Regions from separate parts of the Paenibacillus sp. Marseille-Q9583 genome, predicted to be linked through region 1. Evidence: riboswitches for the same ligand, from Rfam matches in the RefSeq annotation. Region 1 holds a riboswitch; each other region holds the start of a gene.
What was found. A riboswitch is a leader RNA that binds a small molecule or an ion and turns the genes downstream of it on or off. The one in region 1 is predicted to bind cyclic di-GMP.

Region 2: it holds a riboswitch for cyclic di-GMP, as region 1 does, so the genes downstream of both, ACWNM1_RS02335 (glycosyl hydrolase) here and ACWNM1_RS01365 (discoidin domain-containing protein) in region 1, are expected to answer to the same signal.
Region 3: it holds a riboswitch for cyclic di-GMP, as region 1 does, so the genes downstream of both, ACWNM1_RS08130 (DUF6612 family protein) here and ACWNM1_RS01365 (discoidin domain-containing protein) in region 1, are expected to answer to the same signal.

The regions. Positions count from the first base shown of each region.
Region 1 is NZ_CDRJTB010000001.1:324,340-326,546, reverse strand. It holds gene ACWNM1_RS01375 (EAL domain-containing protein) at 1-4, shown strand, start outside; gene ACWNM1_RS01370 (hypothetical protein) at 114-686, shown strand; cyclic di-GMP riboswitch class I at 844-930, shown strand; gene ACWNM1_RS01365 (discoidin domain-containing protein) at 1,088-2,207, shown strand, end outside.
Region 2 is NZ_CDRJTB010000002.1:119,616-121,822, reverse strand. It holds gene ACWNM1_RS02335 (glycosyl hydrolase) at 1-1,161, opposite strand, end outside; cyclic di-GMP riboswitch class I at 1,174-1,253, opposite strand; gene ACWNM1_RS02330 (sugar phosphate nucleotidyltransferase) at 1,390-2,207, opposite strand, start outside.
Region 3 is NZ_CDRJTB010000011.1:121,367-123,573, forward strand. It holds gene ACWNM1_RS08120 (DUF4179 domain-containing protein) at 1-411, opposite strand, end outside; gene ACWNM1_RS08125 (RNA polymerase sigma factor) at 464-913, opposite strand; cyclic di-GMP riboswitch class I at 1,117-1,209, shown strand; gene ACWNM1_RS08130 (DUF6612 family protein) at 1,327-2,175, shown strand.

The DNA.
Region 1 (2,207 bases):
GTGATCCTAATGAGTATAACTCCGTCTAGAGGATGAGGTGAATTTCAGGTTAGAGTCTGAGTACAGCCAACCCCCGGGGTTGTATAATTAAGGTAATTGAGAAGGGGGACGGGATGGATATGAAATGGCATAAGTACATCACACGCTGGGCGGATTCTAGAGGGTTAGGTGGACGAGAAATTGATTATCAATGGCCGTCTCCATCATTTCCGGTGGTAAGTATTCGCAGCAATTTGGGTCGATACTCAGGTCAGGGGTATGGTCACGGAAGCAAGCCACAAGTGAAGACAGCTGTTGGATTAATTGCTATTGGAGATGTAGCTGTAGGCTTGATTTCCATAGGTGCGATAAGCGTAGGGGTTCTATCCGTGGGTGCAATATCACTAGGAATGTGGTTAGCCCTTGGAGCGATAGCAATTAGCTGGCTTGGCTTCGCGGCTGGGGCGATTGCCATTGCAGGAGTGGCTGTAGGCGCGATCGCGATAGCCGAAAAAGCGTTGGGAGCTGTCGCCATAGGTGATACGGCATTTGGGGCGGTAGCCATAGGACGGATTGCTGGGGGAGCAGTAGCTATTGGCCAATGGGCATATGGTCTAATCGCAGTTGGCGAGCATGGCTTCGGGTTAATTCCCATCACGGGCGATGTGTGGAATTGGTTCCGGCGTTTGTTTGGTGCGGGGAGTTAAGTAGACCTCCAGTCCTAAAGTTTCCTCTCTCTTCCGGGATACTCGATAAAGAATATCTATCACGATAGAAAAAGTAATTGCAATTACCTATTCGGATTTCATACCAATTAATCATGCGATCAGATGTAGCGTTATGTTACTCTTTGTAATGTATTCGAAACTTCATAGGCAAACCTATGGAAATGTAGGGACGCAAAGCTATAGGGACTAAGGTTATCATAACTATTGTCAGCCAGCTGCCAAAGAGTGTATTACGCTTTTTGTTCTTAAGGTTTAATAAAAATTAAGTCTTAGTTTTTATGCGACTTTATACGCAATCAAGCTACTCTTTTGGGGTAGTTTTTTTTGTGTCTATTTTTAGGCACGGAAGAGATTCATATTACATCTGGGGGGTAGAAAAGATGAGGAAAATGATTGCGATCGCTACATCGGCAGCCATGTTAGCCAGTTTTTCGAGTGAGGCAGGTTATGCTTTAGCAAGTGATGTAAGCAAGGTAAGTGTAGTGAACACTGTAGTGAACACTGTAGTACAAAGCAAGGCTAACCTATTCAGCAATGCGTCAGTTATTCCGTTTGATCTGTACGGCAAGGCTATCCTAGGTGCTTATAATGATGTTTTTAGAATGAATCCTGCGAATATTAAATCCATTACCAATAACGGTGGTAACTACTCAGGTTCACCTATAGCTAAGGCTATGGATGGCGATATGAGTACGCATTGGGAAACGGGCAAACCGAATAGTTCAACGTTTACGAATGAGGTTGTCTTTGTTTTCAATGAGTCCACTGAATTAAATAGAATCGTATACGCTGCAAGACAATCCAGTGCAAAGGGGAAGGGGTTTGCTCAGGAATTTGATATTTATGGTTCAACAACGGATGCAGGCGATTTTACGCTAGCATCCTCTGGAGAATATAAAGGCGGAGCAGGTGACGTAGTAGAGATTCAGTTTGCACCTACAACCTTCAAGAGACTTAAATTTGTCTTCAAAAAAGCTAACCAAGATTGGGCGAGTGCAGCTGAGTTTTCTTTTTACAAAGAAGATACCGTATCTGCTAAAATGAAAAATTTATTTACAGATGATACCTTGAGTCAAGTTAGCGCAGCATTTAATACGGTGGAGAAATTAACGGCTTTAGAACAAGAAGTGCAGACACATCCACTGTACGCACAGTTTCAAGCAGATATAGAGAATGCAAAAGTACTTCTGGAGAATCATCAAATAGAGGCAACAGCGGCTAAGGTTTCGAAGCTAAAAGCCTATGGTACAGCATATGAAAATGCCTATAGCGAAGCTTATAGAATGCCTAACTCTAATGTATCAAAAGTAACGGTGAACGGTGGAAGCTATCCAGGTACGAAACCTGAATACATACTCGATGACCAACCGAATACACACTGGGAAACCAATAAAAACAATGATGACAGCTTCACGAATGAAGTTGTGTTTGAGTTAGCGCAAGCGAAAATACTAGATAGAGTGGCTTTCCTGGCTAGAGATAACCGCAAAGGCTTTCCAG
Region 2 (2,207 bases), on a different contig from region 1:
CGACAGCTGGATGTTGTTATAATATTCACCTGCAAGCCCCTTCGCAAGAGGAATTGCTGCCTCACCCTCTTCTTCGGGAGGTGCCGGCACTGGTGCTGCGCTAGGCGTGGGTGCCAAGCTATCATTTAATTTATCTCTAGTCAGGGTATAGTTGCTATTCATAAATGTTTTGATTGTATCTGTACTGTTATTCTCGTAAAGCATTTTTCCCCAGCTCATCATATACGTCCATTTACTTTGTGTTTGCTGAAGCTTCTCCAGATTTGGCATTTCACCATTCTCCCCGATCGCAATCGGTTTGCCAGCGGCTAGAGTCAACAAGCTGTCATAGTATTTTTGCTGGTAATCATTTTCGTATATATCTGCTGCCAGAATATCTACTTTATCTGCTCCTGGATAAGTTAACGCATAAGGATCTGACCAAACATTCGGAGCATTCGGACTCCATACCCATAACAAATTATTTAATTTATGAACGTTAACAAAACGGTCATACATAATATTCCAAAGTTTAGAAAAGTTATTTTTCTTCCCCCACCAGAACCAGTTTCCGTTCATTTCATGATAGGGTCTCCAAAGCACCGGAACATTGGCATCGCGCAAGCTTTTTAAAGAGACTGCCACCTTATCAAGTTCAGCGATCAGACTGTTATATTGCTTGGTACCCGGTGTAACGTAACTATTGAACTCATTCTGACTAAGTGTTTTTTTCACATTATCCCAGTCATAAGAGGTGCCCGGCAGGTTAGCATGAAAAGTCATAGCTACAATCCCGCCCGCTTTATTCCAGTTGATGGCGCTGTTCACCACATTTTGACGCTGCCAGGCCATCGTTCCGTCTGACTGACCGCTGATCGCGCCCAGTTCATAACCATGAAGAGCCGCATATTGTCCGCTGGTTCCCTTCAGCATATTGTTAATTTCATCTGGACTTTCTAAATAGTCGTGTTGGCCAGCAATAATACCTTTTCCTGAAATTGAGTAAAAATAGTTAAGCAGCTTTACGGCTTCAGGTGAGGCTCCTGGGGTAACTGGCGTTCCAGAATTTGAAGCAGCTATGACAACAGACGGCGAAATTCCAACAGTAAGCGGAAGTGCAGTCAGAAACAAGACGAGTGACAGAAATGCGCCAAATAATCGATACGTACGGTAAGCTTTCAAAATAATCTCCCTTTCGGTAGCCAGGCTGCCACTCTTTCGAAGGCCCTATAGCTTTGCGTCCCTACCTTTCGATAGGTTTGCCTTTTCAATTTAAGAGAAATAATCTCTCTTACCGTAAGTATCGACGACAATTAATGATATATTTAGTGTTTTTATGACTTTTTTTGATAATTGAGTCAATTTACCTGTTTCAAGAAATTTTGGATTGGTTAAATAGATAGGTTAGACCTATGAAATGAATTGTTGTAGTTCTATATCATTCCAGTCTAAAGTAATACGAATGTTATCTTCTTCTACTAATTCAGAACCCGTCTGTACCTCTATAAACTCGACATCCGTCAAAGCAAGGATCGCGTGTTTCGTTCCTTCCGGTATACGTACCACGTCCCCAGCCTTCACATTATGTTTTTTCTCATTCAGCACAATACTTGCTTCTCCGCTGACGATTGTCCATATTTCACTACGCTTGCGATGTAATTGATAGCTGATATTATTCCCCTCAGATATAAAAATCCGTTTGGTCAGCACTTCATTGCCTTCATCATATTTCACATAATCAATAACTTTGTAATGACCCCAGCGGCGTTCCTCGTACATCGGTCTTTGTTCAAAGGTCTTCAGCACTTCTTTAATCCGTGGGCTCTCAGCTTTATGGGTAACTAGAATCCCATCCGGGCTAGCCGCAATGATCAGATCCTTCGCACCAATTACCGTAATCGGAATATCCAGCTCATTAATCAAGCAAGTCCCCTCAGAATCCGCCGTTACAAAACCTTTTCCTACATGCTTGCTGCTCATTTCCTCTGTCAGCGTATTCCACGTTCCAAGATCCTTCCAGAATCCATCATACGGCTGTACTACAATATGTTCTTCTTTCTCCACCACTTCATAATCAAAGCTGATGGAAGACAATAGCTTATACTGCTTCTGCAATTCTTCATATCCTAAAGGCAACCCTTTACGCTGCAAAATATCTAACAAGTACCCTAAGCGGAAGGCAAACACTCCACAATTCCACAATGCATTTTGCTCGATGAGCTGTTCTG
Region 3 (2,207 bases), on a different contig from region 1:
TTCCTCTGTAGCAAATCCAGTATATTGGGATAGATCAGATTTAGTATCAAGTGATAACAGCATTTTCATTTTTTCTCCGTCAGTTACAACACCGTTCAAATTCATTGTTACTCCTGAACTGGAAGCTTGAAGATTATACTGTTGACCGATGCCGTTATTTAATGCATTGTTCACACTCCGACCACCAATTTTATCCCAATTAATCGTCATACTAGCGAATACAGGAATGGCCACAAGAAAGAGGCAAGAGAAGACGATGCTGATTGGAACAACCTTTTTATTAGACCTAGGAGTATTCTGGGACGCATTCAGATTTCTTTGACGTTTATAGGCTTCTTGTTCTATGGCAGTCCACATCAAATCATAATCCGGTCGGGGAATATGTTTATCTTTTTCAATATACAGACTCATTACTACTCAGCTCCTTTAGTTGGGTTCCACCCATACTATTTAGTATTTTAAGTCACTTATTCAGTCTGGATTTTACAGTTCCTTCGGGTATGCTCATAACTTTAGAGATCTCGGGTACAGTCAATTCGTTGATAAAACGAAGGACTACTACCATTCTGATTTTGTCGGGAAGCTGACTGTATAACCCTTGTAATTCTTTTTTAGTTTCCTGTCGATCCAAACGTTTTTCTACAGGGTTTGATTCCTCAGACCTGGATAGTAAATAATTACGTACTTCTTTCATCCACCCCGTTTTACGCCTCTTAATCACACTGTTGCACTCATTCGAAGCAATTCTTAAAATCCAAGATTTCAAGTTTCTTACCCTAGACTTATCCGCTAAGATAACTTTTACAAATACCTCTTGGCAAATATCCTCCGCATCTGCCTGATTTTTCATTAAGTAGTAACAAAAATAATATACCTGTTCTTTATAGAGCTCGAAAATTTCTTGTTCACTCATTTTGCTGCACCCCCTGTCTTGCTGTTCTCATTAATAAGACTTATAAGCGTATGTAATCGTTCATTTTTCATTTTGATTATAGTATTTCTTCTGAGTATCATAGCGAATTTGAATGGAAGATAAGTCGTTTACAGGTAATTATAACCATGGTAAAATTAGCGGTGGGACAGGCGTCCGTAAGCTAATTAAAACTAATTGAATGTCCGCGTTAAAGGTAAAATCATCGAAAGATGATGACACAAAGCCATGGGTCTAAAGCCTTTTCTACAGAAGGAAATGATCGCCAGGCCGCCATAGGGATGTCTTATGAAGCATAAAGGATAGCTCTAAGAATATGTAATCAATTTTGAGCTCTTTTATTATTTCGACCTATACGGCGTTACATTATCGCAAGGGGCCGAAAGGGGAAGTACATGAACAGTTTTTTCAAAACAATAGGCACTAGTTTGGCAGTAGGTGCTTTATTGCTGTCCGGAACGATCGGATGGATGTCTAATCCTGAAGTCGTGTCTGCAGCTACCACAACAGCAGTAACCGCGGATCAAATGATTAGCAAAGTAACGGCAGCCTCTAAAGCAATAAAGAATTTTCACTTAGATGTGATCAAAAAACAGGATATTCAGAGCGGTGGGGTACGTATCAGCAACACTAACACACTGAAGCTGGATATTAATCGACTGCCGAATTTTGCTGCAGCTGGCACCGTTGATAGTAGTCTTTTAGAAACATCGTACAGTCTATATGCCAATGACAAGGAGTTTTACTATCTTGTAGACGGAAGTGAACTGATCGATGAATCTGAAGATGAAGGTTACGACGATGACGGTGAGCCAATCGATCCTGATGCGCAGTATTGGATTGGACTGGAGAAGATGGAGTGGGATTCTTTTTACTCCAAAGGTCAATACGATCCTGTTTCCATGCTTGATTCGGTAAAGAATTATAAAAAATCTATGAAAGTCAGCACTGCCGGTGCTCAGACCGTCCTGCAGTTCACGGTAACCGATCCGACAGCAGCTAAGGGAATAATCAAACTCTATGACCAGGAGAACCTCTGGGATGGTGAGACAGTTCAACCCAAAAGCGTAACGTGGAAATTATTCGTCAATACTAAGACCTGGCAGACGGAAAAGCTGACAGTCGATCTGAGTTATGTGCTGATAAGTGATGGAGAAAAGGATACATACAACACGAAAATCGAAGCTAAGTATTCCAAGAATAACAAAGGTACAACCATTGTTAAGCCCGCCGAACTAGAATAATAAGGTCGATTTCATATGGAGCAAAAAGCGCT